One region of the Cellulosimicrobium sp. EB106-03-01-XG111 genome, then DNA from elsewhere that is predicted to be linked to it. Evidence: riboswitches for the same ligand, from Rfam matches in the RefSeq annotation. Region 1 holds a riboswitch; each other region holds the start of a gene.

Evidence for each region. A riboswitch is a leader RNA that binds a small molecule or an ion and turns the genes downstream of it on or off. The one in region 1 is predicted to bind thiamine pyrophosphate.
Region 2: linked by a shared signal. The riboswitch ahead of AC3WT4_RS04965 (ECF transporter S component) and the one ahead of thiD (bifunctional hydroxymethylpyrimidine kinase/phosphomethylpyrimidine kinase) in region 1 are both predicted to bind thiamine pyrophosphate.
Region 3: linked by a shared signal. The riboswitch ahead of AC3WT4_RS11685 (TenA family protein) and the one ahead of thiD (bifunctional hydroxymethylpyrimidine kinase/phosphomethylpyrimidine kinase) in region 1 are both predicted to bind thiamine pyrophosphate.

The regions. Positions count from the first base shown of each region.
Region 1 covers NZ_JBYTEQ010000009.1:177,016-182,046, reverse strand. The annotation lists gene AC3WT4_RS10395 (FadR/GntR family transcriptional regulator) at 1-162, shown strand, start outside; gene AC3WT4_RS10390 (quinone oxidoreductase family protein) at 189-1,250, shown strand; gene AC3WT4_RS10385 (hypothetical protein) at 1,247-1,528, shown strand; gene AC3WT4_RS10380 (DUF4862 family protein) at 1,567-2,565, shown strand; gene thiD (bifunctional hydroxymethylpyrimidine kinase/phosphomethylpyrimidine kinase) at 2,643-3,614, opposite strand; TPP riboswitch at 3,608-3,702, opposite strand; gene AC3WT4_RS10370 (hypothetical protein) at 3,780-4,004, shown strand; gene AC3WT4_RS10365 (SDR family oxidoreductase) at 4,077-4,961, opposite strand; gene pheT (phenylalanine--tRNA ligase subunit beta) at 4,958-5,031, opposite strand, start outside.
Region 2 covers NZ_JBYTEQ010000003.1:203,603-208,633, forward strand. The annotation lists gene AC3WT4_RS04955 (Rv2578c family radical SAM protein) at 1-1,631, opposite strand, end outside; gene AC3WT4_RS04960 (hypothetical protein) at 1,675-2,112, opposite strand; TPP riboswitch at 2,257-2,376, shown strand; gene AC3WT4_RS04965 (ECF transporter S component) at 2,482-3,186, shown strand; gene AC3WT4_RS04970 (ABC transporter ATP-binding protein) at 3,179-5,031, shown strand, end outside.
Region 3 covers NZ_JBYTEQ010000013.1:40,740-45,770, forward strand. The annotation lists gene AC3WT4_RS11675 (DUF6882 domain-containing protein) at 1-807, opposite strand, end outside; gene AC3WT4_RS11680 (helix-turn-helix domain-containing protein) at 879-1,361, opposite strand; gene AC3WT4_RS11685 (TenA family protein) at 1,476-2,228, opposite strand; TPP riboswitch at 2,219-2,347, opposite strand; gene AC3WT4_RS11690 (VOC family protein) at 2,434-3,360, shown strand; gene AC3WT4_RS11695 (VOC family protein) at 3,445-3,840, shown strand; tRNA gene AC3WT4_RS11700 (tRNA-Leu) at 3,883-3,959, opposite strand; gene AC3WT4_RS11705 (NAD(P)/FAD-dependent oxidoreductase) at 4,112-5,031, opposite strand, start outside.

The DNA.
Region 1 (5,031 bases):
GTCGATCTCGACCGGGCGGGCACGACGCACCGGCACGACCAGGACGCGCACGAGGCGATCCTCGACGCCGTGCGCGCCCGGGACGCCGGCCGCGCCTCCGCGGCGGCGCGCGAGCACCTCGCCGCCGTGCACGCGAAGGTCGCCGGGGACGGGCGACCCTGACCGCCGCACGACCCTAGGCTGGGGGCATGCACGCGATCGTGGCCCGCGCGGCGGGCGGCCCCGAGGTCCTCGAGCACACCGAGCTGCCCGACCCGTCGCCGGGTCCGGGGCAGCTCCTCGTCCGGTCCGCGGTGGCGGGCGTGAACTTCATCGACACGTACAAGCGCTCCGGCGTGTACGCGATGGAGTACCCGCACGTCGTCGGGAGCGAGGGGGCAGGGGTCGTCGCCGAGGTGGGCGAGGGGGTCGAGGGGTTCGCCGTCGGGGACCGCGTCGTGTGGACCGAGGCGCCGGGGTCGTACGCGGACCTCGTCGTCGTGGACGCCGAGCAGGCTCTCCTCGTGCCGGACGCCGTCTCGCTCGAGGACGCGACCGCCGTCGCGCTCCAGGGGCTCACCGCGCACTACCTGTGCACGTCGTCGTACCGCGTGCGTCCGGGCGACCGCGTCCTCGTGCACGCGGGCGCGGGCGGCGTCGGGCTGCTCCTGACCCAGATGCTCGTGGCGCGGGGGGCGCACGTGATCTCCACGGTCTCGACCCCCGAGAAGGCGGAGCTGTCCCGCGGCGCGGGCGCCGAGCACGCGATCCAGTACACGGCGTTCGCCGACCTCACGGCCGAGCTGCCGGAGGTCGTGCGCGGCCTCACGGGCGGCGAGGGCGTCGCGGCGGTGTACGACTCGGTCGGCAAGGACACGTTCGACGCGTCGCTCGCGTCGCTGCGCCGGCGCGGCACGCTCGTCCTCTACGGCGGCTCGTCCGGGCAGGTCCCCCCGTTCGACCCGCAGCGCCTCAACGCGGGCGGCTCGCTGTTCCTCACGCGGCCCAAGCTCGCCGACCACACGGCGACGCGCGCGGAGCTCGTTGAGCGCGCGACCGAGGTGCTCGGCGCGGTCGCGGGCGGCACGCTGCGCGTGCGCGTCGGCGCGACGTTCCCGCTCGCCGACGCCGCCGACGCCCACCGCGCGCTCGAGGGCCGCGCGACCACCGGCAAGGTGCTGCTCCTGCCCGCCGGGGCGGACGGCGCGGCCGGCACCACGGCCCGCACCACGACCGGCGCCTCGACCGGCACCTCGACCGGCACCGCGTGAGCTGGGACTGGGTGCCGCCGCGCCCGGGCGAGGAGGACGGCTCCGACGGCGGCCCCTCCCCCGCGCTGCGCCGCACCGCGACCGTGCTCGCCGTGCTGCTCACCGCGGTGTTCGTCGTCTACTACGTGACCGCGGCGGTGCGCCAGCAGGCCGACGCGTGCGTCGCCGACCGGCCCGCGGGCGTCGCGGTGCAGGACGTCGAGACACGGTGGCGCTGGGTCACGCCGGGCTACACGTGCGAGTACGCCACCACCGACCAGGACGTCGCCCGCGCCTGACGAGCCCGACCGTTCCCCACCACGACCGACGAGGACCGATGACCAACCTGCACGACCGCCCCCTGACCCTGCTCGGTGCCTACGCCCTCGCGGGCGTCCCCGACCCGGGCGGCTGGTACGCCGCCCTCGACGAGGACGGCCTCGACGGCCTCGAGCACCCCGTCGACCCGGACGACACGCACGCGCTCGCGACGACCGCAGCCGCGCTGCCGCCGCACTGGGTGCTGCTGCCGACGACGGTCGCCGCGACGGCCCGCCGCGCCGCGGCCGACCGCGCCTACGGCCTCGCGTCCGACGACGAGGAGGGCCGGCGCGCGGCGGTCGACGGCGTCGCGCGCGTCCTCGCGGCCGTGACCCGGCTCGCCGAGGCGGAGGGTCGGCGACGCGTCGTCGCGGTCGAGCTCCAGTCCGCGCCCGGTCCCGGCCGCGGGTCCGGCGCGGCGCTCGCGCGCAGCCTCACCGAGCTGGCCGCCGTCGCGCCCGCCGGGCTGCCGCTCGTGGTGGAGCACTGCGACGCGCCGCGACCGTGGGGCGTCGCGGAGAAGGGGTTCCTCGCGCTCGACGACGAGATCGCCGCCGTCGCGCGCGCCGCCCGGGACACCGGCCACCCGCTGCACGTGGGGCTCAACTGGGGCCGGTCCGCCATCGAGGGGCGCAGCGCCGCCACGCCCGTCGAGCACGCACGGGCGGCCGCCGCCGCGGGCCTCCTCGCGAGCGCGATGCTCTCGGGTGCCAGCGGGAGCCCGGGCCGGTGGGGCGCTCCGTGGGCGGACGCGCACGTGCCGCCCCACGGCCCGGACCCCGCGCTCCCCGGCCCGGACGAGACGATGCTGGGCCCGGCCGAGGTGCGCGAGTTCCTCGCCGCGGCTGGTCCCGTCCCGCTCGTCGGCGCCAAGGTGACCACGCGGCCCGCGGACGCCCCGCCCGCGCAGCGCCTCGCCGTCGCGCGCGCGACGCTCGCGGTGCTCCGCGACGCGCTGGCCGCCGTCGCCCCCGACACCGGTGCCGACCGCGCAGCGAGCCGCCCCGCCGGCTGAGCGCGTCCCGCGGGCCGCGCCCGTCCGGCTCGGCCCCGAGCCCGACCGGGCGCAGCTCGGGCCGACCTCGCGCAGCCTCAGCCCTCCGGCACGGGCGCCGAGCGGTGCAGGTGGTCGACGGGCCCGCGGCCGGTCCCCACCCGCAGCGCGGCGCCCGCGCGCAGCGCGCCCGTGAGCCACTCCTTCGCCTCGCGCGCGGCCTCCTCCCAGCTCGCGCGCTGCGGGCGCAGCGCCGCGAGCGCCGCCGAGAGCGAGCACCCGGTGCCGTGGGTGTGGGGCGTGTCGACGCGCGCGGCGTCGAACGTCGTGACCGTGGCCGCCCCCGGCACGCGACCCGACGTCGGCCCGGGCGCGGGGACGACGAGCGCGTCGGGCGACGTGCGCCCGGTGAGGTGCCCGCCCTTGAGCAGCACGACGGCCCCGCTCGCCGCCGCGTACGACGTCGCCTGGCGCAGGGCGTCGTCCCACGTCGTCGCGGGCTCCCGCCCGCCGAGGACGGCGAGCTCGGGCAGGTTCGGCGTGACGACGTCCGCGCGCGCCGCGAGGTCGCGCACTGCCTGCTCGGCGCCGGCGTCGAGGAGGCGGTGACCGGACGTGGCGACCATCACCGGGTCCAGGACGACCCACGGCCGCGGACCTCCCGCGGCGGCGCGCGCCGCGGCGAGGTCGTCGAGCCACTCCCCGACCGTGCGGGCGTTCGCCTCGTCCGCCACCATGCCGATCTTCACCGCGTCGACCTCGACGTCGTCGGACACGGCGTCGAGCTGCGCGCGCAGGAACGCCGACCCGGGGACGTGCACCGACCGCACGCCGTGGGTGTTCTGCGCGACGAGCGCCGTCGTGACGGCCATGCCGTAGGCGCCGTGCGCGCAGAACGCCTTGAGGTCGGCCTGGATCCCGGCGCCGCCGGTCGGGTCGGTCCCCGCGACGGACAGGACGCGGGGGCGGGACGGGGCCGGGTCGGGCCCGCGGCCCGGGTCGGGGCGACGGTCACGGTCCGCGCGGGCGGGGACCGGGTCGGAGGTGTGCCGGGGCAGGGCGAGCGTCATCGCGCGGACATCCCTTCGCTGGTACGAGCCAGATCAGGTTCGACGGGTCTCATCTCAGCCCCGGTGCGGGGCACCCCGTGTCGCGGGCCATGCTACGCGGCGACCCGCGCGCTTTTCACCCGCCCCGACGCGTGAGACGACGCGCGTGCGCGCGTCTTTCCGGGTATGACCCAGCACGTCGCCCCCGCGACCCGCCCCTTCCTGCCGGACGCACCCGTCCCGGTGCAGGTGCCCGCCTTCTGCACGACCTACGACCGGGACGGTCGGCGGGTCGTGCTCACGGGCGTCATCACGCACGACGCGGGCGGCCTCGTGGCCTTCGAGTACGAGCACCCCGAGCGGGGCCTGTGGCACGTGTGGGTCGACCGGGACACGTGCGCTCCCCGGTGACCGGTGCCCCGGACGCACGGACGCCGCCCGACCGGGGGGTCGGGCGGCGTCGGCCGTGCGGGGTGCGCGCGCTCAGCGGGCGGGGAGCTCTCCCGGCATCGGGTCGTCGGCGCCCCAGCGCGTGACGCGCAGCCGACGGCCGTCCGGCCCGGGCAGCGTGACGCCCGCCCGGGCAGCCTCCTGGGCGGCCGTGCGGAGCGACTCGGGCGAGTCGTGCGTCACGCGCACGAACGCCCCCGAGAACGCGTCGAGCTCGCCGCGGGCGATGGCGACGACCATCTCGACCGTGCGCTCGACGGGCGTCCACTCCGTGCGGCCCTCGTGCATGACCATGGACGCCGTCATGTCGGTCTGCACGACGCCCGGCGACACCTCGAAGGTCCGCAGCCCGAGCGCGTGCCCCGAGCGGTGCAGGTTCGCCCCGAGGCGCAGGAGCGCCGTCTTGCTCGCGTTGTACGCGCTCGCGCCGTCCATGTCGTGCGAGCCCGCGCCGCTGTTGAGGTCGACGACGCGGCCGCCGCCGCGCGCGAGCATCCCGGGGACGACCGCGCGGGCGAGCAGGAACGGCCCGCGCACGTTGGTCTCCAGGACGGCCCACCACTCGTCGGGGTCCGCCTCCCACAGCGGCACCTCGGCGTCGACCCGGCCCGCGTTGTTGACGAGCAGGTCCACGCTCCCGAGCGCGGCCTCGGCCTCGCGGACGGCCGCGGCCACCGCCGCCGCGTCGGTCACGTCCGCCGTGACGACGACGGCCCGGCCCGCGCCGTCGAGCCCACCGATCTCGTCGGCCACGCCCGCGAGCCGGCCCGCGTCGCGCGCGAGGAGCGCGACGTCGAGGCCGGCCGCGGCGAGCCCGACGGCGACCGCGCGGCCGATGCCGCGTGACGCCCCGGTGACGAGCGCGGTGCGGGCGGGCGCGACGTCCGGCGTCGCGCCCGGCCCCGGTGCGCCGCTCATGCGCGCAGCTCCGCCCCGACGCGCTCGCGCGCGGCGGCCACGGCGCCCTCCCGGACCCGCGCGACGTCGT
Region 2 (5,031 bases), on a different contig from region 1:
CCGCCGACGACGTCGAGCCCGCCGCCGTCCACCGGCATGCCCGCGAGCGCCCCGCCGTGACCGTCGCGCGCGTCCGGCGGCGTCGGGTCGACGGCGAGGCTGCCGGCCGGGTAGGCGCCGTCCGTCGGCGGTCCTGGCCGGCGGTGCCGGTCGCCGGGCTCGCCGCGGCGGAACCGGCCCTCGACACCCGCGGGCCCCCGGTGACCCGAGACGGCGAACCCCCGTGCCTCGAGCATCGGCCGCACGCGGTCCCAGAGCCAGGACCGGTACGCCGTCGAGGCGTACGTGCCGCGCGCGTACACGCGCTCGTACCCGGGGACCAGCCGCGGGTGCTCGCGCGCGAGCCAGCCCATGTACCACTCGCGCGTGCCCGGCTTGAGGTGCAGGGGCAGCACCGTGACGCCCGTGGCGCCCGCGTCCTTGACGGCGTCGAGCAGCTCGGTGAGCGCGCGGGTCGAGTCGGTGAGCCACGGCAGCACGGGGGCGACCATGACGCCGCACGGCAGGCCGGCCTCCCGGACCGTGCGGACGAGGTCGAGCCGTGCGCGCGGCGACGGCGTGCCGGGTTCGACGCTCGCCTGGAGCTCGGGGTCCAGGAGCGCGAGGGACACGCCGATCCCGACCTCGACGCGCGAGGCGGCGTCGACGAGCAGGGGCAGGTCGCGGCGCAGGAGCGTGCCCTTGGTCAGCACGGACAGCGGCGTGCCCGACCCGGCGAGGGCGTCGATGATGCCGGGCATGAGACGGTAGCGTCCCTCGGCGCGCTGGTACGGGTCGGTGTTGGTGCCCAGCGCGACGGCCTCGCGCGCCCAGGACGGTCGGGCGAGCTCGGCGCGCAGCACGTCGTCGACGTTGACCTTGACCACCACCTCCCGGTCGAAGTCCTCGCCCGCGTCGAGGTCGAGGTACTCGTGCGTGGGGCGGGCGAAGCAGTTGTGGCTCACGACCCCCGCGGCGACGAAGTCGCGCGTGCCGGTCGTGATGTCGACCAGCTCCGTCACCTCCCCCGGCCCGTCGAGGGCCTCGAGGGAGTCGACGCGCAGCGCCTCGCCGCCGGTGACGTCCTGGCCGTCGAGGACGGGCCGCGCGTCCGCGAGCGCCGCGGCGCCCGGCCCGACGAGCACGTCGCCGAGCGCCAGGCGGGCCCGGTGCCCGGCGCCGCCGACGACGTGGCGCCAGCCGCGCTCGGTGAGGAACCGGTGGTCGCCGCTCGCGACGAGGCGCGTGCCGTCGGCGAGGGTCACCCGGTAGGCGCGCTTGCGGGTGGTCCAGCGGTCGAGGACGCGGGTGCGCACGTAGCGCCGGTACGCGCCGTGGGGGGCGGTGCCGACGATCTCGTCGCCGACGCGCAGCTCGCCGATCGGCCGCTGCGTGCCGTCGGCCAGGAGCACGGGCGTGCTCGGCGCGAGGCAGTAGGAGCACGCGTGGCTGCACCCGCGGTACGGGTTGACCGTCCAGCGGAAGGGCATGCGCGACATCGCCGGGACCTTCGACAGCGCGCTCTTGGCCGTGACCTCGTGGAACGTGATCCCCGCGAACTCGGGCGTGCGCACGCTGCGGACGAGGCCCATGCGCTCCAAACCGGGGAGCGCGCCGTCGTCCGCGCCGAGCGCCTGTCCGTCCCACCGCATCGCGCCATTCGAACAAACGTTCGAACCTGCTGTCAAGGACGGGTCATCCGCCGGCGGACCACGCCTTGAGCAGCGCCAGGTTCCCGAGGGGGATGTGGTGGCCGATCCGGGGGTGGTCGAGCGCGACGCCGACGACCCCGGCCGCGGCGAACGACGCGACGTAGTCGATCGCCGCCGGCACGGGCACGCCCAGCAGCGGCACGGAGCCGGTCCCGTCGGCCGCCAGACCGAGCGCCCGGGCCGCCTCGTCCGCGCGCGGGGCGCTGCTGTAGAGGCAGATCATGGGCCCCTGGTCCGCGGCGACGGCGTACGGACGCGGCTGGTCCTCGGGCCCCCGGGCGATGAAGAACCACGTGCCGAGGCGCGCTGCCTGCCGCCACAGCGCGATCTGCACCGACGTATCGCCCGCGGGCGCGCCCCGCACGGCCTCGTCGAGGCGGTCCAGCTCCGCGACGGCGGCGGGGTCGTTGTCTCGGGTCATGCGCGCTGCCTCGTTCCTCGTCGTCGGAGCCCGTCCCCGGTCCGCGCGGGCGCCTCGTCGCCGTCACCTTCTCACGGTGGCCGGACGTCCCGGTGGGTGAGACGCCGGGATTGTCCGGCGGACGTCCAGGCCCTAGGGTCGGGCCGAACGCCCCCGGGGAGCGCACGAGCGCTGAGAGTGCAGGTCGGACACCCGTCCCCCCTGCAGACCCGTGGAACCTGATCTGGTTCGTACCAGCGAAGGGAGCAGGGCCGACGTCACCGTCCCCTGCGCGCTCGTGCCCGCGCCCCGCGCGTGCCGTCCGCGCAGGAGCGGCGGTGGCGCGCCGTCGTGCACCCTTCGTCCCGGGGGCCCGACGGAGGGAACCGCATGACCGAGCCCCGCACCACCCCGCCCCGGGCGACCCCGCCCACCGGCACGCCCGGCCCGCCGGCCGACGGCGTGCCCCCGGCGCCCGGTCCCGGAGACCGCGCCGTCACCGCTCCCCCCGCCCGCGCCCGGCGCCGCGGCCTCACGCTCCACGAGACGGTCCTCGTCGCCGTCCTGGGCGTCGTGTTCGGGTTCGTCTACTGGGCGTTCGTGCAGCTCTGGGCCCCGCTCCAGCTCGCCATGGGGCCCCTCGCGGACCTTGCCGCGAACGTGCTCGCGGGCGCGTGGATCGTCGTCGGCCCGCTCGCGACGTACATCGTGCGCAAGCCGGGCGTCGGCATCCTCACCGAGACGCTCGCGGCGCTCGTCGAGGTGGTCTTCCTCGCGTCGCCCGCGGGCCCGCTTCTCGTCCTCGTGGGGCTCGTCCAGGGGGTGGGCGCGGAGATCCCCTTCGCGCTGACCCGGTACCGCCGCTACGGCTGGTGGGTGTTCGTGGCGTCGGGCGTCAGCGCGGCGCTCGTCACCTACGCGTTCAACGCGGTCCGGTTCGGCTGGCTCGGGCAGGACTACGCGATGCTCCGGCTCGGCGTGCAGGTCGTCTCGTGCGTCGTGCTGTGCGGGATCGCGGCGCGCCTCCTCGGCGACGCCCTCGCCCGCACCGGCGCGCTCGACGCCTTCGCGATCGGCACGGACCGCCGTGGCTGAGGTGCGGGACGCCGCGACGGACGTCATGCCCGACACCGTGCCGGGCACCGTGCCGAGCGTCGCGCCGGACGCCGTCTCCGCCGTCGGCCTGACCGTCACCGTGGGCCACGACGCGGCGTGCGTGCTCGACGACCTCACCCTGACCGTGCCCGCCGGCACCGGGCTGCTCGTGCTCGGCCCCTCGGGCTGCGGGAAGTCCACGCTGCTGCGCGCGCTCGTCGGCGTCGTGCCCCACACGCTCCCGGGCACCGTCACGGGCGACCTGCGCGTGACGGGCGTCGACCCGCGCGCCACGACCCCCGCGGGGCTCGCCGCGCGCGTCGGCCTCGTCCAGCAGCGGCCGGGCGACCAGCTCTGCCTCGCCCGCGTCGACGAGGAGCTGCGGTTCGCGCTCGAGAACCGCGCGGCGGACCCGCGCACCATGGACGCCCGCGCCGCCACCGCTCTCGCCGCTGCCGGTGCGGGCCACCTGCACGACCGACCGACCCACGCGCTGTCCGGCGGCGAGGCGCAGCGCGTCGCCCTCGCGGCGGCGCTCGTCGCCGATCCCGAGCTCGTGGTCCTCGACGAGCCGACGGCGTTCCTCGACCCGGCCGCGGCGCACGAGGTGGGGACGCTCGTGGGCGGGCTCGTGCGGGCGCCCGGACCGGACCCGCACGACGCCCCCGGCCGGTCGGTCGTGCTCGTCGAGCACCGCCTCGACGACGTCGGGACGCTCCCGGACGCGACCCTCGTGCTCGACCGCACGGGCCGCGCCGTCGCGCACGGCCCCACGACCGCCGTCCTGCGCGCGCACGCCGCCACGCTCGCCGCGCTCGGGTGCTGGCTGCCGCTCGACGTCCGGCTCGAGCACGCCAGAGCCCCCGGCCCGCTCGGTGGGCCCGCGACCGACGCCTGGCTCGTCGACCTCGCGCGCACCGCAGACCCGCGCGCCTCGGACACCGGTCCGACGGCGCCCGGCCCGGTCGCCCTCCGTGCCCGTCGTCTCGCGGTGCACCGCGCCACGGCAGGCCGCCGACGGCGCGGGCGGGACGAGACAGCCGTGGTGCACGACGTCGACCTCGACGTCCGCGCGGGCGAGGTGCTCGCGGTGGTGGGGCCGAACGGCGGCGGCAAGTCCACCCTCCTGCGCGGGCTCGCGGGACTCGAACGGACCACGGGCGACGTGACGACGACGGCGGACGCGCCCGTCGCGATGGTGTTCCAGGACCCGGAGCACCAGCTCCTCGCGCGGACGGTGCGCGACGAGGTCGCCTGGTCGGCCCGCCTCGCGCGGCTCGACGACGTCGACGGGCGCGTCGCGCGCACCCTCGACGCCTTCGCCCTGACGCACCTCGCCGACGCCAACCCGTACCGGCTCTCCGGCGGCGAGCAACGGCGCCTGTCGCTCGCGACGGCGACGGTGCTCGACCCCCCCGTCCTCCTCGCCGACGAGCCCACGTCGGGGCTCGACCGCGCCCAGGCGGGCGCCGTCGCCCGCGCGCTGCGGCAGCGGGCCGACGCGGGCGGCGCGGTCGTCGTCGTCACGCACGACCTCGCGCTCGTCGCGGCGCTCGCCGACCGCGTCGCGGTGGTCGTCGGCGGCCGGCTCGTGGCGCTCGGCCCGGCCGCCACCGTGCTGGCCGACGACGCGCTGTGCCGGAGCGCGCGCCTGCGCCGCCCGCCCCTGCTCGCGTGGTGGGCCCGCACGGGACGCCGCCAGGGCGTCGACCCGGGCGCGCTCGTCCGCGCGCTCGACACGGCGGTCGACACGGCGGTCGACACGGCGGTCGACACCGCGGTCGACACCGCGGTCGACGCGGCCGCCACGGTCGTTCGCGACACCGCCGACGACGGCGCACCCGT
Region 3 (5,031 bases), on a different contig from region 1:
CGAGACGGTGGGCCCGGGCGCCGTCGGTGCCGAGACCGCAGGGTCTGTCGCGGCGGGATCCGGCACCACGGGCTCCGCCGCTGCGGCCTCGGGCGCGGTGGGCCGTCGGGACGACGCGGAGATGCCCGCGATCCGGCCACGCCCGTCGAACCGCACGGTCACGGTGCCGTCGGGCACGTCGAGCACGACGGCGCCGGTCCCGTCCTCGACGGACGGCAGGCCGCGCGCGCTCGCGTAGGACGCGACGGCGCGCCGGTGATCGACGACCGTGACGGACAGCAGCCCCTCGCTCAGCGTGCGCACGACGCGCGGCACGGTCGGCGCGGGCAGGGCGAGGTCGGCGTCGTCCAGGAGGAACCACGCGCGCGTGCCGCCGCCGACGGGCGCGCTGTAGTGGGTGAACGACCCGGTCACGGCCTTGGCCGCGAGCGCGAGCCGGTGGGCGAGGTCCTCGGCGAGGGGGAGCTCCGGCTCGGCGGCCTCGCGCAGCCCGGTCCGCCGCGCGCTCTCGGCGGCGGTGAGCACGCGGTCGGGGAAGCCGTTGACGTTCTGCCACGCCCACATCCACGTGCCCGGACCGGGCGCGGCCGTACCGAGGAACTGGAGGCGGCACGTCGCGGTCCCGCCGTCGGGCGCGGTGAAGGTGAAGACGCCCGTGGTCATGTCGGCGGCCCAGGCGTCGTCGCCATGGAGGTCCGACAGGTGGAGCTGGTGCTCGTGGGAGAGGAACGCGGCGTCGTCGACGAGGTCCTGGAGGGCCGGGGCGTCCTGGGCTGCCGTGCCGTGCGCGGTCTGCGGCTCCGTCATGGACCGACGGTAGCGGCGCGCACGGTGCCCGGCCTCCGCACGACACGCGGTGCGGTGCGGTGGGACCCCGCTCAGGCCGCGAGGAGCAGGACGTCGCCGGCGCGCGCGGTCGGACGGCCCAGGGTCTCGGCGACGGGGAGGTCGCGCACGGGCTCGCCCACCGGCGCGACGTGCCGCGGCGCGGAGAGGGCACCCCGCTCCCGCGCGGAGGACAGCACGCGGACGGGTGCGAGCGGCCGCAGCTCCTCGCCCGTGCGGGCGACGAGGTCGACGAGCCGCAGGCCGAGGGCGCCGCAGACGGCGGCGAGGACCTCGGACGACGCCTCCTTGCGCCCGCGCTCCACCTCGGACAGGTAGGCGGTGGAGACGCGCGCGGCGACCGCGACGTCGACGAGCGTGCGCCCCTGCGCGAGCCGCGCCCGCCGCAGGATCCCACCGATGACGTGGCGCAGGAGGGGTTCCGCCCGCCCGCCCGCCCGGGAGCGGGGGCGCGGCGTCACCACGTCCGGCACCGCGTCCCGCACCCCGTCCGGCACCGCGCTCGTCGCGTCCATGCGATCACGCTACCCGCGGCCCACCCGGGTGCCGAGGCACCCGGGTGGGGATCTGCTGCTGGCGTAAGGCCGGGCGCACGGCGCGGCGGCCGGCCGCGCGCCCGGCCGGGCGGGTCACCAGCGCTCGAGCGACCAGGCCATCTGCCAGAAGCGGATCTCGTGGCGGCAGCTCAGCTCGAACGCGCGCTCCATGCGCGCGCGCTCCGCCTCGCCCGCGTCCGCGGCGAGCGCGTCGAGGCGCGCGCGCAGGTCCGTGAGGACGTCCTCGGTGCGCTCGGCCGCGTAGAACTGCCACCAGCCCGCGAGCGGGTGGTCGTCGGCGAGGGCGCCGGGCGTCGTCTCGCGCTCGCCGAGCCAGAAGCGCCGCGCGGACCAGATGTAGGTCCACGGGCACGGCAGCAGCGCGGCGAGCAGCACGCCGAGCGAGTCGCGGCCGGCCGCCGTCATGTGGTCGACGTAGGCCTGCGCGCTCGGCGCGAGGCGGTGCGTCTGCGCCTCCTCGTACGTCAGGCCGAGGAAGTCGCACATGGCGTGGTGCGCGTGCGACTCGTCGTCGAGGAGGAAGCCGGCCTTGTCGTGGAAGTAGGCCGCCCACGACCGGTCGGGCGCGAGGGCCATGCCGAGGCCGTAGCAGCGCAGGTAGGCCGTGAGGTACTGGTGGTCCTGGCCCACGTAGTGGCGCACCGCGGCGGGCTCGACGGAGCCGTCGCGCAGCCCGGCCAGGAAGGGGTGGTCGTAGAACGTCTCGAAGAGGTCCGCGTACCGGCGGGCGAGGTCGGCGGTGAAGCCGGTCTCCTCCTGCCGGACGAGCGCGGTCGGGTCGTCCGCGAGGACAGGGTTCAGGGTGATGGCAGCAGGCGTCGTCATGCCCACGTTCCTCCGCTCGTGCTAGCGAGATCAGGTTCGACGGGTCCGGGCGGCCGTACCGCTCGTCTCAGTCCCTCGGCCCGGGCCGTGGCCCGGGCGGGACGCCCCGCGTGGTTCGCGCCGACCCTAGCAAGGACGGCGCCGGTGCGGGAGCCCTCGCCGCGGTGTGGGAATATAGTTGTAGCGACAACAAGTTGGAGGAGACATGACCACGAGCACCCCGGGCGCGCCGACCGACCGCCTCCTGTCCCCGTCCACGAGCATGGACGCCGTCACGCTGCGCGTGGGCGACCTCGAGCTCATGACCTCGTACTACACGGGGGCGTTCGCGCTCGCCCCGCTCGAGGAGCGGTCGCGCGGCGCCGAGGTGCACCGCGTGCTGGGCCGCGGGCGCACGCCCATGCTGCGCCTCGTCCACACCCCCGGGCTCCCGCCCGTCGACCCGCGCCAGGCCGGCCTCTTCCACACGGCCTTCCTGTTCGACGACGGCCCGAGCCTCGCCGCGACCGTCTACCGCGCCGCGCAGGACCGCCGCGGCACGTTCGTCGGGTCGAGCGACCACCTCGTCAGCGAGGCGTTCTACTTCACCGACCCCGAGGGCAACGGCGTCGAGCTCTACACCGACCGCCCCCGCGAGACGTGGGTGCGCGAGCACGGCCAGATCCTCATGACGACGACGTTCCTCGACCCGAACGACTACCTGCGCACGCACCTCGACCAGGAGACGTTCGACGCCGGGCCCTCGCTCGCGGGCCGCGTCGGCCACGTGCACCTCCAGGTCGGCGACGTCGCGACCGCCCACGCCTTCTACGTCGACGCCGTCGGCTTCGAGGCGACGCTCACCGGGTACAGCGGGGCGCTCTTCGCGTCCGCCGGCGGGTACCACCACCACGTCGCGATGAACGTGTGGAACAGCGCGGGTGCCGGGCCCCGCGCCGCGAGCCTCGGGCTCGGCGACGTCGCCGTCACGGTGCCGGGCCGCGAGGACCTCGACGCGCTCGTCGCACGGCTCCGCGCGCGCGGGCTGGAGCACGCGGACGACGGCCGCTCCGTCGTCGTGCACGACCCGTGGGGCACGCGCGTGACGCTGTCCGTGCCGGGCACGACGACCGAGGAGCTGCTCGCGCGCTGAGGCCCGCCGGCCCGGGCACGGAGAGCGCGCCCGGGACGCGAGGCGCACGATGGGAGGACCCGCCGAGCGCACCGAGGAGCGACCGTGTTCCGCAGCCTCTTCCCCGTCCTCACCGTGGCCGATCTCGACCGGTCGCTGGGCTTCTACCGCGACCTGCTGCGCGGGACGGTCGAGTACGCCTTCCCCGACGACGGTCCGCCCGTCTACGTGAGCGTGCGCGTGGGCGGGTCACCGCTCGGGCTCGGGCAGGGCGACCCGCCTCCGGCGGACACCCGCGTCGTGCTGTGGGTGTACGTCGACGACTGCGACCGCGCCGTCGAGCACCTGGCGGCCGCGGGCGTGCCCGTCCTGGAGCCGCCCGCGGACCAACCGTGGGGCGAGCGCGTCGCGCGCGTGCAGGACCCGGACGGCACCGTCGTGATCCTCGGCCAGGAGGCCGCTCCCCCGGCCGAGCCGGAGGGCCCGACGGGGCTGTCCTAGCCCGGGGAGCCCTGGCGCCGCGGAGCCGACCGCCCGTCGGCGTGGTGCCCCCACCGGGACTCGAACCCGGAACACGCCGGGTTTAAGCCGGCCGCCTCTGCCAGTTGGGCCATGGGGGCGCGGGCCGAATCTACCGCGCGCGCGGGGCTCCCCGGGCCCGTCGGCACGACGGCCGCCCGCTCGGGACCCGGACGCGACGAGGGGCGAGCCGCACGCGCGGCTCGCCCCTCGTCGTCGGGCACGACAGCCGGGCCAGTGCCCGGCCGCGGCCTCAGGAGGCCTTCGCCGCCGGCGTCCGGTCGTCGGCGTCGACGGTGCCCGCACCGGACTCCGCCGCGGCCGCCGAGCCCTGCGCGGTCTGCTTGACCGGGTCGCCGTCCTTCTTGGGCGGGACGGACGCGGCGCGGAACTCCGCGCGCGGGTCGTGCAGCGAGCCGAGCGACACGAGCTCGCGGCCCATGAGGAACTGGCCGATCCAGCCGATGAAGATGCGGATCTTGCGGTTGCCCGTCGGCATCGCCATGACGTGGTAGCTGCGGTGCATGAGCCACGCGAGCGTCCCGCGGAGCTTGAACACGCCGAACAGCTCCGCGACGCCCTTGTACAGACCGAGCGACGCGACCGTACCGACGCTCTTGTGGCGGTACTCGACCGGCGGCTCGCTGTGCAGCTCGAGCGCGAGGTTGTCGGCGAGGCGCGTGGCCTCACGGATGGCGTGCTGCGCGTTCGGCGGGCAGAACTTGCCCGGGTTCAGCACGTCCGGGACGGCGGCGCAGTCGCCCGCGGCCCACGCGTTCGGCACGACGTTGCCGTCGGCGTCCGCGACCTGGAGCGTCGGCAGCACGGTGATGCGGCCCAGCTTGTCGACCGGGAGGTCGGACGACTCCTTGAGGACCGGGTTCGCCTTGACGCCCGCGGTCCACACGATCGTGTCGGAGTCGAACTCGACCCCGGTCGAGGTGACGACGTGGCCGTCCACGCACGACGACAGGAACGTGCTGAGGTGGAACTCGATGCCGCGCTTCTTCAGCTCGTCGAGCGCGTACTGCGCCATGGGCTCGCTGAGCTCGGGCAGGATGCGGCCCGCGCCCTCGATCATGACGAAGCGGAGGTCCTTCTCCTCGATCGTCGCGTAGTTGCGCGTCGCGTAGCGGGCCATGTCCTCGATCTCGGCCAGCGCCTCGATGCCCG